DNA from 2 places in the Schwartzia sp. (in: firmicutes) genome. Region 1 is predicted to be linked to the other one. Evidence: riboswitches for the same ligand, from Rfam matches in the RefSeq annotation. Region 1 holds a riboswitch; the other holds the start of a gene.

The links. Region 1 has a riboswitch for cobalamin ahead of ACY69O_RS01600 (hypothetical protein). Riboswitches for the same ligand answer to the same signal wherever they lie in the genome.
Region 2: linked by a shared signal. The riboswitch ahead of nikB (nickel ABC transporter permease) and the one ahead of ACY69O_RS01600 (hypothetical protein) in region 1 are both predicted to bind cobalamin.

The regions. Positions count from the first base shown of each region.
Region 1 covers NZ_CDXDFU010000035.1:2,301-20,781, forward strand. The annotation lists gene ACY69O_RS01590 (nucleotide-binding protein) at 1-240, opposite strand, end outside; gene ACY69O_RS01595 (sirohydrochlorin cobaltochelatase) at 300-1,244, opposite strand; gene ACY69O_RS01600 (hypothetical protein) at 1,270-1,611, opposite strand; cobalamin riboswitch at 1,934-2,104, opposite strand; gene ACY69O_RS01605 (hypothetical protein) at 2,258-2,488, opposite strand; gene ACY69O_RS01610 (magnesium transporter CorA family protein) at 2,507-3,460, opposite strand; gene ACY69O_RS01615 (Rqc2 family fibronectin-binding protein) at 3,934-5,688, shown strand; gene pyrR (bifunctional pyr operon transcriptional regulator/uracil phosphoribosyltransferase PyrR) at 5,740-6,294, opposite strand; gene ACY69O_RS01625 (RluA family pseudouridine synthase) at 6,319-7,239, opposite strand; gene lspA (signal peptidase II) at 7,239-7,688, opposite strand; gene ACY69O_RS01635 (DivIVA domain-containing protein) at 7,785-8,360, opposite strand; gene ACY69O_RS01640 (YlmH family RNA-binding protein) at 8,374-9,162, opposite strand; gene proC (pyrroline-5-carboxylate reductase) at 9,159-9,974, opposite strand; gene ACY69O_RS01650 (cell division protein SepF) at 9,991-10,464, opposite strand; gene ACY69O_RS01655 (YggS family pyridoxal phosphate-dependent enzyme) at 10,600-11,292, opposite strand; gene pgeF (peptidoglycan editing factor PgeF) at 11,321-12,136, opposite strand; gene ACY69O_RS01665 (TIGR03960 family B12-binding radical SAM protein) at 12,140-13,879, opposite strand; gene nrdR (transcriptional regulator NrdR) at 13,915-14,379, opposite strand; gene ACY69O_RS01675 (YgiQ family radical SAM protein) at 14,382-16,229, opposite strand; gene ACY69O_RS01680 (helix-turn-helix domain-containing protein) at 16,267-17,139, opposite strand; gene ACY69O_RS01685 (cysteine desulfurase family protein) at 17,291-18,442, opposite strand; gene ACY69O_RS01690 (dCTP deaminase domain-containing protein) at 18,442-18,481, opposite strand, start outside.
Region 2 covers NZ_CDXDFU010000072.1:22-4,575, forward strand. The annotation lists partial or broken gene ACY69O_RS03295 (ABC transporter substrate-binding protein) at 1-628, opposite strand, end outside; gene nikC (nickel transporter permease) at 679-1,500, opposite strand; gene nikB (nickel ABC transporter permease) at 1,502-2,446, opposite strand; cobalamin riboswitch at 2,577-2,752, opposite strand; gene ACY69O_RS03310 (metallophosphoesterase) at 2,942-4,117, opposite strand; gene ACY69O_RS03315 (hypothetical protein) at 4,307-4,546, opposite strand.

The sequences.
Region 1 (18,481 bases):
TCCATTCCAGCCTTCATGAACAATTTCCTCCGCCAGTATCTCTCCGCCGCGCCTTTCACGCTCCAAATCAAGCACAGTCTGACGGCAGATATGTCCCAGGAGAAGACGTGTGGAATCATTCTTCGGGTCGCACCCTATCTGAGCCGCGCACTTTCCCATTTCACTGAATGCCGCAGACACATTTGAAGCCGTGGTGGATTTTCCTATTCCGCCTTTTCCATAAAATGCTATCTTTTTCATGCCGGGTATCTCCCTCCCGATTTAAAAGAATAAGCCCCTGCTTACACAGAGGCTCAATATTAATCTTTATTCTTATCCTTAAGGTATTCATACGCTTCATCCGCGCGCTCAACATACATTTTTCGAACGGCATCATTCTCGCCAAGGCCCTTGAGATACGCTTCTACCTCAAAGCCTGCCGCTTCAAGCTGAAACTTGTGGCTCTTGGGATTTTCCGCAAGCATATCCTTTTTCACATGCGTTCCGGCAACCATCATAAGAGGCATGAGTGTTACCTTTTTAACCCCTGCCCGTTTCAGATACGGAATAACGTCCGTAAGATTCGGCCTGCCTTCCATGGTATATACGAAAACATTTCTGAAGCCCTGCTGCATCAGACGGCTCTGAATCGTATCGTAAAATGCATTGGACGGGTGAGGTGACCCGTGAGCCATCAAAAGCACCGCAGTCTGCGGTGTTCTCGCCGGAAACTGGGTTTCCACGGCCTTTACAAAGTCCATAGCATCATCACGCCGCCCGTTCTGTCCCATCCAGTAGATAAGCGGCGTACCCATTGTTGACCGCTTGAACTGTGCTTTATACAGGTGGAACACACTGGTATCATAGGTGTACTCAATCCCTGGGAACAAATCAAGCGTGGTCATTGCAACCCGCGTATAACCTTCACTGCGAAGATCGCGCAGTGCCTCTTCCGGCATAGGATAGTGAATTCCTTCTTTTTCCTCAATACGTTCAACGACAATGTTCGAGGTAAAAGCAAGTACTACCTTGACACCCGGATGATTGCGCTGTATTTCCTCCACAGTTCTTTCTATGGTTATGCGCCGTGTTTCAGTTATAGTTGTACCGAAGCTCATGACCAGTATTGCGTCCTTATCCGGAAGCGACTGCAGCTCAGGCGTATCATAGCTGAGAACACCTATCTGCGTCGCATGGCGGAGCGCCATGGTCACATGCTTGACCTCAGGGTGCACGCTAAATTTTGCACAACATTTATCCTGCAAAGCAAGCATCTCCTATTTTTCAAAATCAGACAACCAGACGTACAACCTGAACCTCAAAAGCTTCCTTTATCTGCGGAATAAAATCGCGCTCAAGAAGTGATTTCTGGCGCAAATCGCCAGCTACCATAAGAAGCATTCCACCGCTTTTCGTCACATTATTGAGCGGCTCAATATATTTGGCATAATCGTCGTCTCCGAGCTTTTTCCGAAGAGTCTCAAGAGCACCCATAAGCTCCGGACGTGTCTCTTTAAGGCGCGCTGCCAGCGGAGCACGTTTTTCAATTTTAACATTCGGATTTTCACTGAGCGGAGCCTCTGCCGTCATCTGCAAATCTGCAGCATAGTCTGTTTGTTCATTTACCTGCATTTCAAATCTCCTCCCTTTACTTTTCTATATTTTAACAGAAACTGCGTCCATTGTCTTTGCAAACTTATCAATCATATCACAGCCTGTTTTTTGACAAAAAAATCGGCCTCTCGGGAGTCCACCCCGGAGGCCCGCCGCAGTCGGCGTGTAAAGAGTTGAATGGAATGTATGAGCAATGCTTTCCATTAAGCTGAACTCACGGAAAACTTTCCGCCAATATAAAAGACTCTTTTCCCCGAACGGAAAAGAGTCATCATTTACAGAGTACGCCAATAAAACAGACGCTGTCTGCCAAATCCCCTTCCCATCGCTCGTAGGTCAATCGGTGATTGTCAATCAGGCAGTTCTCCTGGCTTCAGGTCATCATCCTTCGGCGCCTTCCCGGAATATCCAGTGGCTAATGCCGAAGAACTCTCTGTTACAGTGGCGGGACCGCGTTGGCTTTTACCAACTTTTCTATTAAGTCGCTGACACCTGATTCAAACTGTGTTCACTTTTAAGGAGTCTTGTTCGGGATGTCCGTATCCCGATTACATTGCAAGAATATCACGGGACAAAATGCTTGTCAAGCACTATTTTCCGCAGAAATAAAGCGTGTAGCGGGTATATGCTTTACACTTTTTAAAGCATATACCTGCTACACGCATCAGCATGATGTCTTTCCCAGCCTAGGGTGTATTACAGGTCGCAGACTCCTTACTCTCACAAGGCGAAGCGCCTCTTCGAAGGTCACATCCTCGCGCCCGTTCTGTGTTTCATACACGCACAAAGGTTTCTCTACGCCAAACTCACTGGCAGGCATGTAGACATATTCATTATTTTCAAAATCTCCGTAAATTTCTCCTGCTTTGAGTCTTGCTTCAAGCATAACGCCCATATAAAAACGTCCCTTTCATCAAAACATATTGTGACGCCAAAGCACAAATGCCATGAATCCGGCAATTGAAACCGAAAGACCGGCAATCACAAGAAACGCGTCGGCGCTGGATGCCAGAGGAACCGGAACATTCATACCGAAAAAGCTCGATATTACCGTCGGTATTGCCAGAATAATCGTCATAGCAGCGAGGAATTTCATAACGAGGTTCTGGTTATTGGAGATAATAGACGAGAACGTATCCGCCATTCGCGCGAGAATCTTGCTGTACATTTCAACCATCTCGCGGGCCTGCTTATTCTCGATTATTACATCCTCCAGAAGGTCCTCATCCTCTTCATACATCTTAAGTACCGCCTGAGTTGCAGGATTCGTGCGGAGACGCAGCAGCTTGTCCAAAACTGCACCGTCAGAACGCAGAGCCGCGTTAAAGTACGTCAGACCTTTCTGCAGCTCCAAAAGACGCATAATATCCTTGTTACGCATGGAATCCCGAAGCATATGCTCAATTTCATCGGAGAGCTTGCTTATCTGACGAAGGTAACGCAGATAGAATGTTGCGGATTTATATAGTATCTGGAACAGAAAACGTGTCTTTTTGAACGTGCGGAAAAGCTTTGCAGTCCGCTCGTTAAACTCGGACAGCACCGGAGTTTCCTCCAGGCAGACCGTAATGATATATTCCTTTGTCAAAATAATAGCCAAAGGCAGTGTATCATAGCTGTCATATGAACGCATGACCGGAACATTGGTCAGGACCATGATTGAATTGTCCTCGACATCTGTATGGGAGCGCTCCTCATCATCCAATGCGGAACGCAGGAAGTCAGGTTCGACCTCCGTAAGTTCACCGACGACCTTAAGTTCATACGGTGTCGGATCAATAATATTGATCCATGCTCCCTTTTCGAGAGTCTCCAGGCTCAGTTCCTCGAGCCGTCCGCTCTCATGGGATTTCAGTATTCTGAGCATAGAAAAAACCCCTTCCCTGCAGGGAACGGGCTCAAAAAAGCGCTAAAGAGGCACAGCTCAAAAGCGCTCCCACATCTCATTAAAAATGCTGAGAAAATGGCAGCGTTCCCTGCGATTTGTAATTATACGATACCAACATAAATCAGGGTGATCGCCGTCCATCTTTCTCACCATCCTCTATTTTAGGAATCACTGATTAATTCAGCTGCCCATTTTAATGCATCTTGTGTGTCCTCCCTGTGTTGACAAATCCTCAGCATAGCACCGCTATGCCTGCGGTTTGCCGCCTTGGGAGGGACGCACCATCTGCATCAATCCGGACGACTTCATTTAATCAGCGTTTCCTTGAATTTCAAAATACGGTTTTACCTCAAAAAAGTATATACCAAACAGCCTGTATGGGCAAGATTTTTTTCACATTTTTCCTTCCATGATATATACTAGAGTAAATCATTTTGAAATGAGGTCATTTTATGAGTCTTGACGGCTTTTCAATGCGCCGCCTTGTGATAGAGCTTAATAAATCACTCGCCGGTGGGCGGATAGATAAAATAACACAGCCAAACAAACAAACATTGACGTTTTCCGTACGTCAGCCCGGTTCAACCCAGCTTCTCTATATTTCCATACAGCCGCAGAACCCGATTCTTTACCGGTTGGATGCTCCCCTTGAAAGCCCCGCTGAGCCTCCTACCTTTTGTATGGTTCTCCGCAAGCAGATAGAAACGGGACGTATCGCGCAGGTGCGCCAGCACGGACTTGACCGTATCATTGCTCTCGATATTGACGTTGTAGGCGCAGGTGGACGCATAGTCACAAAAACTCTCGTCTGTGAGCTTATGGGTAAATACAGCAATCTCATACTGGTGCAGGATGGAATAATAATAGATTCCCTCAGAAAGGTCGGCGCAAACAGCAGCCGTGTACGCGAAGTCCTTCCCGGCGAAGCCTACGAAGCGCCCCCCTCTCAGGATAAATGCGATGTAACACTCGTTCCGCCCTCCACCGTCACAAAAAAGCTCAAAGAGCTTACCGATATGAAATTGGCGCAGGCACTCAGCAGCGTCTGCCTTGGATTCGGTCCTGTGACATCAAAGGAAATTGCTTACTGTGCCGGTCTTGCCGCAAGCACTCAAATTTCCTCACTCGACGATGCAGATTACGCCTCCATTGAGCAGGCAATCACTGAAACCGTGCGTTCTCTCAGTGATCCCGAATCTAAGGCATGTCTGGTCCGCGGTGAAAAAAACAAACTTAAGGCAATGTCCTCGTACACTCTCCATTACTTCCCGGAGGGCGAGCTTGAGTTTTTCCCTTCTGTTGATGCCATGCTTGCCCGTGCTACCTCCATTCTCGGCAGCTTCGTGCCCCAGGACAAGGAGCCGCTCAAAAAGCTCGTACACATAGAACTTACACGGGCTGAAAACAAGCTGATAAAGCTCCGTAAGGAAGCAGCGGAAGCAGATAACGCAGAGGATTTCAGGGAAAAAGCGGATAACCTTATGACATATCAGTATCAGCTAAAGGACAGAGAGGATGCTGAAATCACCGTTCCTGATATATACTCCTCTGACGGCGCTTCAATTACCATATCTCTTGACCAGCGCCTCACGATTACGGAGAATATACAGGCCTACTATCATAAATACAACAAGCTGAAACGTGCGCGTTCACTGCTCTCCGAGCAGATTGCTTCATGCGAGGAATCCATAAAATATCTTGGAAGCATTGAGGCTTCTCTTGAGGTTTCCTCCAGTCTTGCCGAGCTGCAGGATATCAAATCAGAGCTTACGGCACAGGGATATATAAAAGCCCCAAAGAAGAAAAAACCTTCTCTGCAGCCCTCCAAGCCCTTTTTGTTTAAGGCGCCCGACGGCAGCGAAATTCTGGTTGGAAAGAACAACTACCAGAATGACCGTCTTACCTTCAAGACCGCTGACCGTGATGACATCTGGCTGCACACAAAGGATATCCCCGGCTCTCATGTAATTCTGCGTACAGAAGGAGCAGAGCCAACAGAAGAAACACTTCTTCTGGCTGCCGACCTTGCCGCGCATTTCAGTCAGGCCTCCGGCTCTTCAAACATTCCGGTAGACTACACGCTCTGCCGCTACGTCAAAAAGCCATCAGGTTCAAAACCCGGATTTGTCATTTTCACAAACCAAAAGACTCTGTACCGCACCCCCGATGAAAAAACACTGCAGAGTATTCTCTCGCAGGAGCAGTAATAAAAAAGCTCACGCCCTCGATAAGTTCGAAGACGTGAGCTTTTTTCTGTATTATTCCGATTTAATTTCCTTCAGCATGACCTTCTCATCACCATCAAGCTCATTAAGCTCGACACTTATGGTTTCATGTGCCGAAGTAGGTACATTTTTACCAACATAGTCCGCACGGATTGGGAGCTCACGGTGACCGCGGTCAATGAGTACCGCAAGCTGTATGATATGAGGACGTCCCATATCAATCAGGGCATCAAGCGCAGCGCGAATCGTGCGCCCCGTGTAGAGCACATCATCAGTAAGAACTACACTTTTCCCGCTGATGTCTCCGGGAATCTGCGTTGATTTCAGAACAGGCTGATAAGCCATTGTGGAAAGATCATCTCTGTAGAGAGTAATGTCGAGAACTCCGACCAGCGGACGTTTTCCCTCGATTTTTTCGATTTCATCAGCGATACGCTCCGCAATAGGAACTCCGCGTGTACGAATACCGACGAGCACAAGGTCTTCAATCCCTTTGTTTTTCTCAACAATTTCATGTGAAATACGGGTGAGTGCGCGACGAATGGCATCTCCGTCCATAAGCATAGTCTTATCGATAAGTTCTGTCATGATCTTCCACTCCTGTCTGTTTTATTATGCGTTTTTCTGCCTTTTCCTCAGCACATCAAGTATGTGCTGCATATCCTCCGGCACAGGGGCCTTAAAGGTCATTTCCTTCTTCAATACAGGATGCTCAAAGGTAAGCTCAGCGGAATGCAGTGCCTGCCCATTTATGGCAAACGGACATTTTTTCGGGCCGTATTTCGGATCGCCCAAAACAGGATGACCGATATATGCCATATGCACACGTATCTGATGCGTGCGTCCCGTCAAAAGCCGGCACTCCACAAGAGTGTAATCACCATATCGTTCAAGTACCCTGAACTTTGTAGTAGCATCTTTTCCGTTATGCAGAACAACGGCCATCTTCTGACGGTCCTTCGGGCTGCGGCCTATGGCACCGTGAATTGTTCCTGTTTCCTCAACTATATTGCCGCAGACAATCGCCCAGTATACACGGTGAGCACTCTTTATTCTTATCTGCTCCGCCAGCTCTATGTGTGCCGCGTCATTCTTCGCAGCTATCATTACACCGGAGGTATCCTTATCCAGTCTGTGAACAATTCCGGGCCGGACGGCGCCGTTTATCCCTGAAAGGTCTTCGCAGTGGTGCATGAGAGCGTTTACAAGCGTGCCGCTTGATACTCCTGCCGCAGGATGCACAACCATGCCGCGTGCCTTGTTTACAACAATTACGTCATGGTCCTCATAAAGAATATCCAAAGGAATATCCTCAGGAAGAATATCTACAGATACGGGGTCCGGAAGCGTGAAGGTAACCGTGTCTCCCTCTTTCAGCTTCGTGCGGCTTTTTTCCTGCTTTCCGTTTACAAGCGCGCCGCCGTCCTCGATAACCTTCTGTATATGTGAGCGGGAAAGCTCCGGCTGCATCTCTGAAAGGAAAACATCCAGCCTTGTTCCGGTCTTATCCGCCGTATATTCAAATTTTTCCATCAGGCCTGATGTGCCTCCTTCCATTCCTCACGCAGCAGCGCATACATGATAAATGCTACGCCTACGCATATAGCAATATCTGCCGTATTAAATACCGGCCAGATACGAAAATCAAAGAAATCTATAACCTTCCCGAGCCAAATACGGTCGATAAGGTTCGATGCCGCTCCGCCCAAAAGCAGAGAGGAACCGTAATAAACCAGCATACCTTCCTGTTGGAGACGGCGGTAAAAAAACAGCCCTACCCCGATAATCAGCACACCGGCACAAATAAAAATCCAGCGCTGGTCAGCAAGAATGCCAAAGGCAGCACCCGGATTCTGTATGTATGTAATATGAAAAATGCCCGGTACTACGGGCACGGAATGACCGATATCCATGGATGTCATTATCATGAACTTGACTGCCTGGTCAATAACAATCAGTGCAATTACAATCAGCCAAAACAAGTTGATTCTTGCCCCTTTATCCATTGCCGCCGAACCGGCTATGTGCTTCTGTGAAGTTTCGCACTCTGCCGCTTCGCCGGAATTATTTTTTGTCTATTACTGCTGCCACGGAAGCGGACGCTGTCCGTTATCCTCACTCTGAGGTTCTTCCTGTATTTCCTCGTCCGTCATTTCATCAAGAGTGCCTATAGCCTGACGTACACCATCCTCCTCGAGAAGCTCAAGCTCTGTACGGAGAAGCGACTTGATTTTTATGAGAAACTGTCTCTGACGCTGCAGAACGGCATCGTACTTCGCTTCCTCGCGGCGCACATCATCCTGAACCGAGGCCTGCTGCTTTGAAAGCTCCATCTGTGCGCGAAGCTTCATATTCTCGCATTCCTTGATTGCAGCATCGCGTATTTCCGCAGCACGGAGCTTTGCGTTCTGCATGACCTCTTCAGCTGTTTTTTTTGTCACAAGAAGCGTTTCCTGCAGGTTGTTCTCAAGCTCCTGATACTGCTCTATTTTCTTTTTGTTGAGTTCGATTTCATCCTTTAACTGCTGATTCTCACGAAACATTGTTTCGTAATCATTCACAATCCTGTCGAGAAAATCATCGACCTCTTCCGCATCGTATCCCCGAAATCCGCGTTTAAATTCCTGATTATGTATATCGGATGGTGTAATCATTGGCATGACCCCCTCAAATATAGCGCTTCAGCGATACGCCGACGCGTCCTTTTTTAGTCTTTCCGCGTACTTCTACGATTTCTACACGTCCCCGTCCGCGAAGCGAAAGGATATCTCCCTCTCCGACGGTTACAGAGGCGTTCTTGACAGACTGCCAATTAAGCTTCAGTTTATCCGCTTCTATATCTGCTGCCGCACGGCTTCTCGACATGCCAAAGCCCGCCGCCGCCACCGAATCCACACGCAGGGATGCGACAGTAGCTGTAATATCCTTTGTCCGCTCTTCCCTTGGCGCGATTGCCGACAGCTCATCCGGTTCACAATGGACAGCCGCCGAACCAATCTGCGTGAGATTAGCAAGCAGAAACTCAGCCATCTGCTTCGTAGTCAAAATCCTTGCAGTGCCTGACGATACCAGAAGGTCTCCCAGCGTATCACGCTCTATTCCGAGCCCCATCAGTGCCCCAAGCACATCACGGTGCGTAAGGTAGCAGAAATCGCTTTTCCATTCTGCCTTTATCACCGCAATATCAAATGAAGGCTTGCCGCCAAATGCGTCATGCGTAAACATTGCACGCTGACGCTCTGCACCGGGATAGCCTCCGTCGTACTGCACTGTCAGTCCATCATAGCTTGCAGCCACAGTCTCGGCAATCTCAACTCCATAAGGGTCCAGAAAAGGTGTCAGTCGAAATTTCTGTGTCCGCACAGCCTGCTCAGCAAGGTCTACAAGCTGAACCGAAACGGCTTCTCCTTCTGTTCCCTTGTAATAACGAAGGATCCGCTCACGTGCTGTTGTCATTTCAATTTCCCCAGTTCTTCAGAGCGTTTAGTTGCAGCCATGACTGCATCTATAAGCGCACCGCGTACTCCCTGCTGCTCCATAACACGAACGCCTGCTATAGTCGTTCCCGCCGGAGAGGTCACGGCATCACGCAGAACATCCGGATGTTTCTCTGTTTCAAGAACCATTTTTGCAGCTCCAAGAAGTGTCTGAGCCGCCATAATACGCGCATTATCACGCGGAAGACCTGCCATAACGCCGCCATCCGACAATGCATCAATCATCAGGAAAGCATACGCGGGGCCGCTTCCCGAAAGACCTGTTACGGCATCCATCAAGGACTCCGTAACCTTTACCGCCCTGCCGCAGGAGGAAAAAATCTCTTCAGCGGTTGTATCAGCCACAGCCTCTGCCGCAGCATTCAGCGTATACGCAGACATACCCTCGCCGACGGAAAGCGGCGTATTGGGCATTACGCGAACAATCGGATGGCCCGGGAAAGCCTTTTCAAAACGTGCGACAGGCACGCCCGCAACGATGGATATAATACGTGCGCCCGGTTTTACCTTCGGTGCAATTTCCTCAAGTGCCGCATCCAGCGCCTGGGGTTTTACCGCAAAAAGCACCGCATCGACTTTGCCTATGAAAGAGTCCGCCGTGGTTTTCGCCGTAACACCATACAATGCATTAAGCTCACAACAGCGCTCCTGACGACGCTCTGAAACGAAAAGCTCTTCCGGATTTTTCTTCATGCGGTGAACCATGCCGTCAAGAATAGCACCCGCCATCATTCCGCCGCCGATAAAACCAATCGTCTGTACCTTATCCATCAACTATTTCCCCCGCTTATTTTTTTATCCAGGACATATCCATAGGATTGCTGCGATCCTGTGAATAATCAACGTTTACATTGCTCGGCGCACAAAGGAAAACATTCTTGCCAACCTTTTTGATGTCGCCTGAAATAGCATACGTCGTGCCGCTGATGAAATCGATGATACGTTTTGCATCATCCGCGTCAGTCTTTTCAAAATTGATAAGAACCGGACGTTTCTCTTTCAGCGCGTTTGCGACCTGCTGAACATCATCAAAGGAGCGCGGCTCAATAACGATGACCTTCATGCGCGACGCACGTCCGATACCTGCAGCAGCATCCTGAAGGCTTACCACATTATCAGTGTGCTGTGCCTGCGGCTTCATGGGCTCGAAATAAGCCTTCTCCTGCTCATCAAGCTCCTCTGTGTTCTCAGTGTCTTTTATTTCCTCATGCTCCGGGTCTACAAGACCGATTTTTCCACAAACCTTATCAATGATACCCATAATACTTCCTCCTCTGCCTGTATTTAGTCCAGTTATTTTTCGTCCAATGTACCAATACTTTACGAATATTAATTTATCCTATTATTATAGCGTATTTATCTGAATTTTATCAATATACTATGGCTTTTTACAGGCTCAGTACTGTCTCGGTCCGAAAATTGCCGTACCGATGCGCACAAGGTTTGACCCTTCTTCAATGGCAATCCGGTAATCATGCGTCATTCCCATAGAAAGCCATTTCATTTCGGAATTCATAAGCGGCAGCATCTGAAGCTGATCGAATATCTCACGCATTTCACGGAACAGGGGACGGCATTCCTCTACATCTTCGTAATTAGGCGCAATGCACATGAGGCCCATGAGATGGACATGCTGCATTCTGTCTGCTTTCTGCAGAAGGAACGGCAAATCCTCTTTGTAAATGCCGAACTTACTTTCTTCCTTTGCAAGATTGACCTGAATAAGTATATCCTGAACCTTATGTATTTTATCCGCAGCCGCATCAATGGCATCAAGCAGATGCTCACTGTCTACAGAATGAATGAGATCAAAATTGCGCACCGCCTGTTTTACTTTATTCGTCTGCAAATGACCGATAAGATGCCATGTCACATCGCGGTCCAGCTTGCCGTGCTTTTCCACAGCCTCCTGAACCCGGTTCTCACCGACCACGGTAACACCTGCATCAATCGCCTCACGCATTGCCTCTACATCGTGATTTTTAGTAACGGCAACGAGCTGTACCGGGTCATCCTTAAAAATACCCGTACGCTTTGCCATGCTTTCCTCGATATTTTTCTGCACCGTTTCCAAACGCTCAGCAATCATTCGAAAGCCCCCTGTAGGTAGTTTTTATTTATTTCAAAGAGAGAAGTGCGGCTATGCGGCCTGTTTTTCCTCCTGATGCCCGATAGGAGTAAAAAATCTGCGCGTTATGCTGCGTACAGCTCTCCGCACTGTCTATATTTTCTTCACGAATACCTGCTCTGATAAACTGCAGGCGGTTTGCTTCCCACAAATTCAGGTGATATTTTTCTCCCTGTCTTGAAAGAATATATTTTGCATCATCCGGATACGCCTCACTGAATTTCCCGGCAACTTCATCGCCCACCTCGTAGCAGGACGGACCTATAGCAGGTCCGATTGCAGCCAGAATATTTTTCGGCTCACAGCCGTATGCTTCATGCATGGCGGAAATTGTTTTCCCCGCAATTCCGAGGTGAGTTCCCTTCCAGCCGCCGTGCGCGACAGCAATAACATGCTTCACCGGGTCAAAGAACATAAGCGGCGTGCAGTCAGCATAGCAGAGCATAAGCGAAACACCCGGAACATCAGTCATAAGCGCGTCCGTTCCTTTGATTGCATCATCGTATGACATTCTGCCGCGCCCAATTTCGTCTGCCGTGACACGAACGATTTTATCTCCGTGAATCTGCTCCGGCGTCGTGAGAGCTGAAAATGAAATTCCCAGCGCGCCACAAAAACGCTTGCGGTTCTCAATCACCGCGCTGCCGTCATCTCCAACATGAAGCGCAAGATTAAGCGAATCATACGGGGCTTTGCTTACACCGCCGAAGCGTGTCGATACCGCCTGCACCAGCTCCGGGTGGTCAAGCTTTGAAAAACGGCCCGTCCAGATAGATTCACTTATTTTTGAAAGATAAAACGCCAAATGTTATTCCTCCGTTCCGCTGCATACTCCGCAGCGTCTGCAGCCGTCAAAGCATTTGACGGTTTCCTGCAGATTTTTTGCACGCTCCCACTCGCTCCACAGGTACTCCTCTTTGAGCCCCATGTCAAGCCTTGACCATGGAAAGCATTCCTCACGGCTCCTCACTCGGTGGAGATAAAAATCTGCGTCCAGTCCGCTGTCCTTCATGGCACGCAGAAACGCCTTCGCTCCTCCGGCAAGATGTGCCTTGTAAAGCACATCGGAAATTCTTCTGTCCCCTCTGGAAAGAACACCCTGCACCAGAGCAGACTTCGGAGGCTCGGATATCATCTCGATGCCCTTATGCCCCGCGATTCCCTGACGCAGACGTTTAAGTGATGCCTCGATAGTCTTTTTATCCGCCATGGGCGACCACTGAAATGGCGTAAATGGCTTTGGAATGAAAGGATTGACACTTAATGTCAGAGTTGTCTTTTTATCCTCACGCTCCAGATATTCCTTCATACGCAGCGTAAGGTCGGCAATGGCATCAATATCCTCCATGGTTTCCAGAGGAAGCCCTATCATAATATACAGGCGGTAATGCCGTATACCCGCCTCAAGGCCAAGATCCATGGTATGGAAAAGGTCTTCTTCCGTAATGCCTTTATTTATTACGGCACGCATGCGCGGACTTCCTGCCTCAGGCGCGAGCGTAAGCGTACGCATTCCACTTTTTACGAGGGAATCCACCAGCACAGGAGTTACGGAATCCGCACGGAAGGACGCCACAGACATAGTATCTCCCCCACCTATGACTGCCCTGCAAAGTTCATCAATTTCAGGATAATCGGATATAGCCGCTCCCATCAGCCCAAAGCGTTTGCCGTATTTTCTGCCCTCACGGAATTCTTCCTTGAGCACAGACAGCGAACGGTTTCTCGGACGGCGGAAGCAGTAGCCTGCCATGCAGAATCTGCAGTGTCTTCCGCACCCGCGCGCAGTTTCAACCAGATAAAGATTGAATTCCGTATCGTCCGTAACAATTACGGTATGAGCAGGGTACGCGTCAAGGTCGCGTACCCACTGGCGGCTGACCTTTTCCGGTGCTCCGTCCAGCGGTGTTACAGCTTCAAGTGTACCGTCATCGGCGAAGGAATGTTCATAAAGCGACGGAACATATACACCCTCTACCTTCGCCAAACGCCGCAAAAGCTCTTTTTTCCCGAGTCCTTCAGCTTTAGCACCGTAGAACGCGTCCATGAAATGCTGCATTGTCTCTTCGCCCTCTCCGATGATAAATGCATCGACGAAGTCCGAAAGCGGTTCGGGATTAAACGTAGCGCAGGGTCCTCCCGCAATGACTATCGGAGCATCCTCTCCGCGCTCCGAAGCCAGCAGGGGAACCCTGCCTGTCGAAAGAATCTCCAGAAGGTTGAAATAATCCATCTCAAATGAAACAGCAAAAGCAATAAGCGGAAATTCCGAAAGCGGAGTCTGTGTTTCAAGACTCAGAAGAGGCGTATTTGTACGCTTATATTCCTCCAATTCCTTCTTTTCGGGAAGGAAGAAGCGTTCACAGGCAGTATCTCCCCTGCGGTTCATCAAATCATAAATTATATGAATACCAAGATTTGACATACCGACAAAATACGAATTGGGATATACCAGCGCCATACGCTCCCGCTGCCCCGCGGGGAATACATAATAGCCTTCTTCTTTTTCCAGATGCGCCTTAAGCTTTGTCGCAAGCTTCCAAGACAAACAATCAACCTCCAATTAAAAGGGAGCTCTTTCCCTTATTTACCTCTCTTTTCACGAAGAAGCTCCTCAAGCTCCTCCTTGAACATGCTTATATCCGCAAATTTACGGTAAACCGAAGCGAAGCGGATATACGCTACCTCATCAAAATTCTTGAGTTTTTCCATAACGAGCTCACCGATGGATTTCGTCGTAATTTCGCGATCCATAGTGTTGCGAAGCTCACGCTCGATCTCATCTGCCAGTGCTACGATACGGTCCGTTGGAATGTCTCTTTTATCACAGGAACGGATGAGTCCGTTAAGAAGCTTATCCCTGTCGAAAAGAACACGGCGGCCGTCATGCTTGATTACCATCAACGGCGTTTTTTCTACGACCTCATAAGTCGTGAAACGGCGCCCGCACTGAGAACATTCTCTGCGGCGGCGAATCGAGTTTCCGTCATCAGCCGATCTTGAATCGATAACACGGCTGTCTTCCTGTTTGCAAAAAGGACAACGCATTTTTACACCTTCATTCTCTTAGCTTTCCGCTTCTGCGGTTTATTTTTATCCGGCTCCGCCTTCTTTTCCGGGTGAACCAGACATTTTTTATCAAATCCTATAAGGTCCTCACGATGAGCCAGCCTCAGTGCCTCTCTCACAAGCGGCCGGTTCGACGGTATCCAGTACTGCATAAGCGCGCGCTGCATACGTTTTTCGTGTGGATTCTTTGCCGTATATACAGTCTCACCCGTAAGCGGATGTATGCCCGAATAGTACATGGCTGTGGACATTGTCCCCGGTGTCGGAATAAAGTCCTGCACCTGCTCGGGACGGTAGCCCAAGTCGCGGATAAACTCCGCAAGCTCTATGGCGTCCTCAAGCTTTGCTCCGGGATGGCTGGACATGAAATAAGGAACAAGATACTGCTCTTTCCCAAGCCGTTCATTCATTTCCTTGAACCGATGCACGAAACGGCGGTAGACCTCTTTATTTGATTTCCCCATGAGCCGCGTCACGCGGTCTGAAATATGCTCCGGGGCGATTTTCAGCTGACCGCTTATATGATATTTGCAAAGCTCCTCCAAAAAGGAATCCTTCGCAAGCATCAGATAATCGAACCGTATACCTGAACGTATAAACACCTTTTTGACCTTAGGCAGCTTTCTGAGCTCCCTCAAAAGCCCAAGATAGTCGCTATGGTCCGCCACAAGATGGCTGCATGGAACAGGCGACAGACATTCCTTGCCGCGGCATGTACCCCTCTGCAGCTGTTCATCACAGCTGGTTCTCCTGAAATTGGCAGTAGGACCGCCAACATCATGAATATATCCCTTGAAATCAGGAAGCTCTGTGAGCAGCTTCGCTTCTCTTAGCAGGGATTCGCGGCTCCTGCGCTGGATTATCCGCCCCTGATGGGAAATTATTGCACAGAAATTGCAGCCGCCAAAGCATCCCCTCTGGCTTACAAGACTGAATTTGACCTCTTTTATTGCAGGAACACCGCCTGCGGCTTCATACACCGGATGATATGTCCTCTGATAAGGAAGGTCGTATATTTCATCCATTTCCTCTTCGGTCAGGGGCATTGCAGGCGGATTTTGTACCACACACGCCTCACCGTTCCGCTGGACAAGCTTCTTTCCGCGAATGGCATCCTGTTCAAGATATATATTCTTAAACGCCTCAGCAAAGGCTTTTTTATCTTCTGCCACCATATCGAAATCCGGAAGCTTCACATAGTCGTAAACATAATCAAAATCAGGGACGCGGTAACATGTCCCTGCCACATCCTGTATATTTTCGATATCGACCCCCTGATGAAGATCTGCGGCTATTTCCAAAATCTGCTTCTCGCCCATTCCATAGACGAGCATATCAGCCTGACTGTCCATGAGAACCGACCGCCTCACGCGGTTTGTCCAGTAATCATAGTGAGCGAACCTTCTGAGACTCGCTTCTATTCCGCCTATGATTACAGGCACACCCGGCCATATCTCACGAAGCCTGTTCGTGTAGACTATGACAGCGCGCTCGGGACGGCAGCCCGATTTTCCTCCCGGCGAATAGGCGTCCTCATGCCGTGTCTTTTTAGCCGCGGTAAATTTATTCAGCAGCGAATCCATATTGCCGCTTGATACCAAAAAAGCCAGCCGAGGCCTGCCAAGGCGACGGAAATCCTCCTCGCCCCGCCAGTCCGGCTGCGCAATTATTCCAACCTTATATCCGTGTTTTTCCAAAAGCCGGCAGATAATAGCCGGACCAAAACTGGGATGGTCCACATAAGCATCACCCGATACAAAAATAAAATCGAGCCGGTCCCATCCGCGATTCTCCATATCCTGCCTTGTCATAGGCAAAAAAGGACTCATACAAAATTCCTCATTCTATGCACACTTTATGCGCGTTTTATTTGATTTCCTCCATCTTGTCCTTAGTGAAGCTGCGCTCCACAACCTCGCCCTCTTTTCCAAGCTTGCCGATGGATTTTCCGTTAAAAGTGACCTCTGCCGCTCCGGCATTTCCGAGTGTCACATTCACCTTGTCTTTTCCGCTCCAGTTGACCGTTTTATTCGGTTCAGCCGTTCCCTCAAAAAGAACCTGACCGTCTGCCTCGACCAACGTCCAGCAGCGGTTCGTAAATTTCACCGAAACCTGTACTGTTCCGTTCGTAGAAGGTACTGACATGCCCGGAGCTGCTACTCCGTTTGCCGCGGGCTGATTGGCATTTTTGCCGTTTGCCTGCTGTGCTCCTGTCTGCTGCTTATTTGTCTGAGCAGGTGCGGTCTGTGCGGTCTGCGCCGTCTGTGTTTTATTGGTTTCCTGCTTTGCCTTCTGGGTTACCGCCGGCTTCTGTGTCGGTTTGGCGTCAGGATCTTCACCGAAGAAATAATAAATACTTCCCACGAAAGCAACAATGATAATTCCTATGGTAATCAGTATATTTTGCGTGTGATGTGATTTCTCAACACGTTCCCTGAAATCAGAACCCGTATCAAACATGGAATGCGGCTGTTCATTTTTCTCCGGTGCAGCAGGAACCTCAGGCTCAAAGCCGTGAAGCTCTTCTCTGAACTCCTGCACAAGATTATCAGCATTCAGATTAAGAAATTCCGCGTAATTGCGGATAAAACCTTTTACATATACCTCGCTCGGAAGAGCTTCATAATTTCCCTTCTCAAGTGCATCTATATACGCAGAACGAATACTCGTCTCATTCTCAATATCTTTAATTGTGAGTCCTCGTTTTTCGCGTGCAGAACGCAGGGTACTTCCAACCATTTTTCGAGCGTCCTCCTATCTTGATTTCATGTATATTTATCGCTCAGCTCATAAAGAACAAATCATTATTCTCATTCGTAACAATACACATTTTTTATTATACATGATGAATCTTCCAAAGACAAACATTCCCATGTATTTTTCATATATTTTAACCTATTGATGCAAGACGAATTTCCCTGACTGATTTTTGAAGTATACTTAAAAAATCATGCAGCTCATCTTCCTTTGTATAACGCCCCAGAGTAACGCGTACCGCGCTCTTCGCCTCTGTGTCGGAAAGCCCCATGGCAGACAGCACATGGCTGGGCTCCACAGCGCCTGCGCTGCACGCGCTCCCGGCAGATACCGCATACCCTTCAATATCCAGACGTATCAAAAGAGAATCAGAAGACACACCGTCAAACCGCAGATTTATATTTCCGGGCAGGCGTCCCTCACCTGCCGCTCCGTTTAAGTGACAGTCCTCTATGGAGGAAACCGCAGCTGAGATAAATTCGTCACGAAGCTTGTTCAGTCGTTTCATCTCGCCTTCCATTTCTTCACGGGCCATAGAAGCAGCCGCGCCGAGTCCCACTATCCCGGGGACATTTTCCGTCCCCCCGCGAAGTCCTCGCTCCTGTCCGCCGCCATAAACAAGCGGAACAATCGGCGTACCTTTTCTTACATAGAGTGCTCCTGTTCCTTTAGGTCCGTACAGTTTGTGCCCTGAAAGTGACAATGCGTCTATTCCAAGCTCATTCACATTCAAAGGAATATGTCCTGCCGCCTGCACTGCATCCGTATGAAAAACAGCGCCGCGCTCATGAGCAATTTCCACCAGCTCCTTCAGCGGCTGTATCGTCCCGACCTCATTATTAGCCGCCATTATGCTGACAAGAACAGTATCATCGCGCAAAGCCTTTCTTAAATCCGAAGAACGCACCAGTCCTTTCCCATCCACAGGAAGAACAGTCACCTCAAACCCCTGCGTCCGCAGATATTCTGCTGTATTGAGCACCGCATGATGCTCCACGGCGCTCGTCACAATATGCCGTCCCTTTTCCGCATTTGCTGCGGAAAGCCCGCAAAGCGCCCAGTTATCACTCTCACTGCCGCCGCTGGTAAAAAATATTTCCTCAGGCGCAGCCCCAAGAAGAAGAGCCACCTCTTCCCGTGCCTTCAAAACTGCCTGCTTTGTCTCCCTGCCAAAGGAATACACACTCGAAGGATTTCCGAAGCCTTCCGTAAAGTAAGGCAGCATTGCCTGCACGACCCTCGGGTCCGTCGGTGTTGTTGCCGCATAATCCAAATAAACTGCCATTACAGAGCTCCCGTTGAACCCATACCGCCGCGGCGCTTT
Region 2 (4,554 bases), on a different contig from region 1:
TCTTAGTCAGGACGCATTTATCACGCGTGAAGCTCTCGCAGACATACGGGCCTGTGCAGATAGGACCCTGTTTTGCAAAATCACGGCCTTCCTTCTCAGAGGAAACATCAACAATCAGCCACAGCGGATCTGCCAGCTGACCCGGGAGATTCGGTACAGGCTTCTTCGTCTTAATGATGAGCTCCTGACCCTTTGCCTCAATACTCTCATATTCGAAGAATGTCTTAGCGCGGTTCTGTTTTGCGAATACGCGCTCAATGGACTGTTTAACAGCCTCAGCCGTCAGCGGCTTGCCGTTGGAGAATTTAACGTTGTCACGGATTTTGAACGTCCATGTAAGATGGTCATCACCGATTTTCCAGCTTTCAGCCAGCCACGGTTTAGCGTTCATTTTCTCATCAAATCTGGAGAGCGTTTCGCCCATACCATAACGCATAACTACCCAAGCAAAGTAGTTCTGTGTCGGCTCAAGAGTATCAGCGAAGTTCGTGACACCGACCTTCAGGACCTTGGAGTCGCCCTTTGCGCCGCCTTTGTCACCACCGCCGCAGCCTACGAGCATCGTAGCTGCCATCGTGACAGCGAGACCTGCCATAACACTTTTCTTAAGTTTGTTGCTAAATACCATTCTGTGTACCTTCTTTCATAAATATAGATATAACAAAAATGCTGCCTAACTTAGTGAGAGCGGTTCGGATCTGTAAGATCCCTCAGGCTGTCGCCCCAAAGGTTAAATGAGGAAACAACAAAGAGGATTGCAAGACCCGGGAAAATCATTGCCCAAGGTGCCATCTGCATAACCTGACGGCCCTCGTTCAGCATGAGACCCCATTCCGCTGTCGGCGGCTGTGCACCGAAACCAAGGAATGAAAGACCCGCGATTTCCATAATCATGGAACCGATATCCATAGCGCCCGTGACAATGACCATCTGCATGATGTTCGGGACGATATGGCGGTGAAGAAGCGCCACCGGCTTAGTACCGTTTGTAACGGCTGCCTGAATGAACTCGCTCTGTACAAGCTTTAATGTAAGGCTTCGTCCGAGACGGGCATATTTCGTCCAGCCGACAACTGCAAGAGCCAGCACCGTGTTTACCACGCTGCCGCCAAGAACACCGGCAATAGCGATAGCAAGTACGATGCCCGGAAACGCCATCATCATATCGGTAATACGCATAAGGAAGGTGTCGACCTTGCCGCCGCAGTAGCCCGCGATAATACCGATAAGCGTGCCGATAGATGCCATCAGAAGAACAGTGATGAGCGTCATGGAAAGAGAAACGCGGGCACCGTAGATTATACGCGTGAAGCAGTCACGGCCCAGCTTATCCGTGCCGAACCAGTGCTCGGCAGAGGGAGGGAGCATAGACGCTGACATATTGGAAGCATACGGATCAGCACTGCACAAAAACGGGCCGAACGCTGCAACAAAAACAATAAAAAGAATCACGCCGCTGAAAAAACGGAATACATTCTTTTCATTCTTAAAGAACTTCAACTTATTTCCCTCCTCTCTTCTTGAGTCGCGGATTCAGAATATAATAGGAAGCATCAACCAAAAGGTTAATGATCATATACAGTATTGCAATCCAAAGAACAAATCCCATGAGCAGAGGGAAGTCACGCATCATGATGGAGCGGACTGCCATAAAGCCAAGTCCGGGCCATGAGAAGACCATCTCGACGACAGCAACGCCGCCCAAAAGCCAGCCGATATATGTACCGAGAAGGGTAACAAGCGGCAGGCAGGCATTCGGAAGCACATGGTGCCAAAGAATCTTGTTCATTGGAATGCCTCGGGCCTGAGCGCCTGTAACATAATCCTTGCCAAGCTCCTCAAGCACAGCAGTGCGCACCTGGCGCGTGAATTTCGATATCATAACGATGGAAAGTGTTGCCGCCGGAAGAATCATGTGACGCACATCAACCTCACCGCCCGAAATCGGGAACATTCCCAGCTTCAATCCGAAGATGTAAAGCAACAGAAGACCTACCCAGAAGCTTGGCATGGAAACGCCGAGGAAGGAAAGTCCACGGGAAAGATAATCAATAAAAGAATTGCGGTAAACCGCAGCCGCGATACCTACCGGCACAGAAACCACCAGCATCATGAGTACAGCCGTTCCCGTAAGCACCAGCGTACCTGGAGCACCCAGCATCATGCGATCGATAACCGGCATCTTTGCTGAATAGGAAATACCCATATCGCCGTGAAGAAGTCCCGTCAGCCAGTTCAGATACTGCATGTGAAACGGCAGATCAAGGCCGAGCTCGTGACGTGTTTGCTCAACTACCTCTGCAGATACCAGCGTATCACCTGTTTCCAAAATCGCATCAACGGCATCACCAGGTGCGATATACGTAAGTCCAAAGGTCAGAATCGTTACACCAATGAGTGTAATGATCATCTGCCCGAACCTTTGCAGCAGTTCTTTTCTACCCAAAATTTTTCTCCTCCTAAAATAAAAATACTCCGAACCCATCCCTTCATAGCTGATTCAGAGCAGTGCCGTGTTTTTTATAAAAAGGCAAAAAAACACAAGCCACCCATCTCCTCATCAACCGTGAGTCAACCAATGGATCTTGTTACGAGCAGGCTTTCTGACTTGAACGCACGCACTCTTCATCTTCCGCTGCTGTCGGAAAATCAAGACTGTCATGGTCTCACAGTTGCGGGACAGCGCAGGATTCTCACCTGCTTTCCTTTTCCCCACCAAACACACTTGGGCACCCATAACGTCCTACTATGTATTTAGGCGCAGTCACCTAAATTAAATCTATAAGAAAGGATACACTGTATAGCTATCATACAGTGTATAGGTAAATAGACCTATCTTTTAACAACAATTCAATAATCATTTAATGGTTTTTATTTACATTTAAACAACCGGACCCAATAAAGCTGCATTTTTTATCGCCTTCAGGACATATAAAAGACCTCAGCCAAGCTTGGCTGAGGTCAGTCTAAACACTGGTATTTCGGGGGGACAGCCGAATCTGAATGGGAACCAGCTTCCGTTTCCGCAATGAACGTACCCAAAGGTTATACCTACTATATACTTTCCTCTCAAATATTTGAAGACAGGTGGGACGAGAGGAACCCCAAAAGCATCCAGCTGCCCTCCGTGAGTATGTCCCGTAAGTGCCAGTGTCACGCCGTATTCTGCAGCATCATCAATAAAATCAGGGTGATGAGCCAGGAGTATACTTACTGCATCTTTAGGAACATTATCCATGGTTTCCTTCATAAATGATTTTTCCAGTTCTTCAAAGCGCGGGCGTATTCTCGGATAATCAACTCCGCAGAAGTAAATCGGGCGTGTGTCCTTAACTACACAGGCATTATCATTTGCAAGCACGCGAATCTGAGTTTTTGCCAAAGCCTTTTTCGTGCGGCCTATGTTGCGGAAATACTCATGATTGCCATAGCAGAACCATATTCCCTGTGGAAATGCTCCGCAAAATCCGTTAATTATTTCAGCCGCCTCTTCATTTATGTCATCATCATCAAAGAGATCTCCTGTTATTACAAGAGCATCTGCTTTTGTTGCGGCCGCCTGCTCCATTAATCGTCTTAAATCCTTCAAAGAGTAAAAGAGCCCCAGATGTACATCGCTCAGCTGGGCAATTTTGAATCCCTCCGCTTTAGCTCCGAGTCCTTCTACAGGAACATCAAAGCTGCGCACGACAGTTTCCGTTCTTTCAACTGCCGTTCCGTACGCAGCTCCGATTGCCGCAGCCGCAGGAAGTGCCAGAGAGCCTTTAATAAACCGGCGTCTGCTCATATCCTGAGGTGTCGCTTTATCGTTTTCCTTCCTATTATATGTGTGCACGATTTTTCTAAGCAGCCTCACCAAAAGAGCAGCTGCCCCGAAAAAAAGCTCTGCCATCCATACTGCCGTCATGAACATAAGCCCATATTTTAAAAAGGTATCCGAAGCCCAGGGAATATGACGTCCGACAAAAAGGAGCACAACTGATACCACATCAAAAATCACAAGCAGCTTTCTTGCGGTACCACGCTCACGTTCTGACGTGACAATATCAAGGCCCCACCACGCCAGACCGCCCACGGTAAACAACACCATCAGCAGCATTAACCAGAAAAACCACACATTTATTCCCGCCTTTATTTACACATATAATCTTTTGTACCTTAAACCGGTACGATTTTTTCTTAATTATCCGAAGAAACTATGAAACCTCGCTGAATAAAATGAACTTGTTCCGTTAAATAGCGCATACAAAAAAACTGCCGCACCAAATGGTACGGCAGAAGTCTTCAAAGACATTTAACAAGCCCGCTATGCGAGCCCCCGAAGATGTGCAAGCTCAGCCTGCTTTTCCGAATAGTACCACCGGATTGATTTTCCGATAGCACAGCGGATAGCATCAAGCTTCCCCTGCTGAGCGAGTTTCTTCAGCCTATTTGCGTCAAATCCACTGATCGACAAATAGCTGGCTGACAAGAACCCGCCTCGTTTTAGATGATTTCGATAATCTGCACTGTCCCGTCGGTCCATTACCACGTTACGAATTGCCATGAATATCC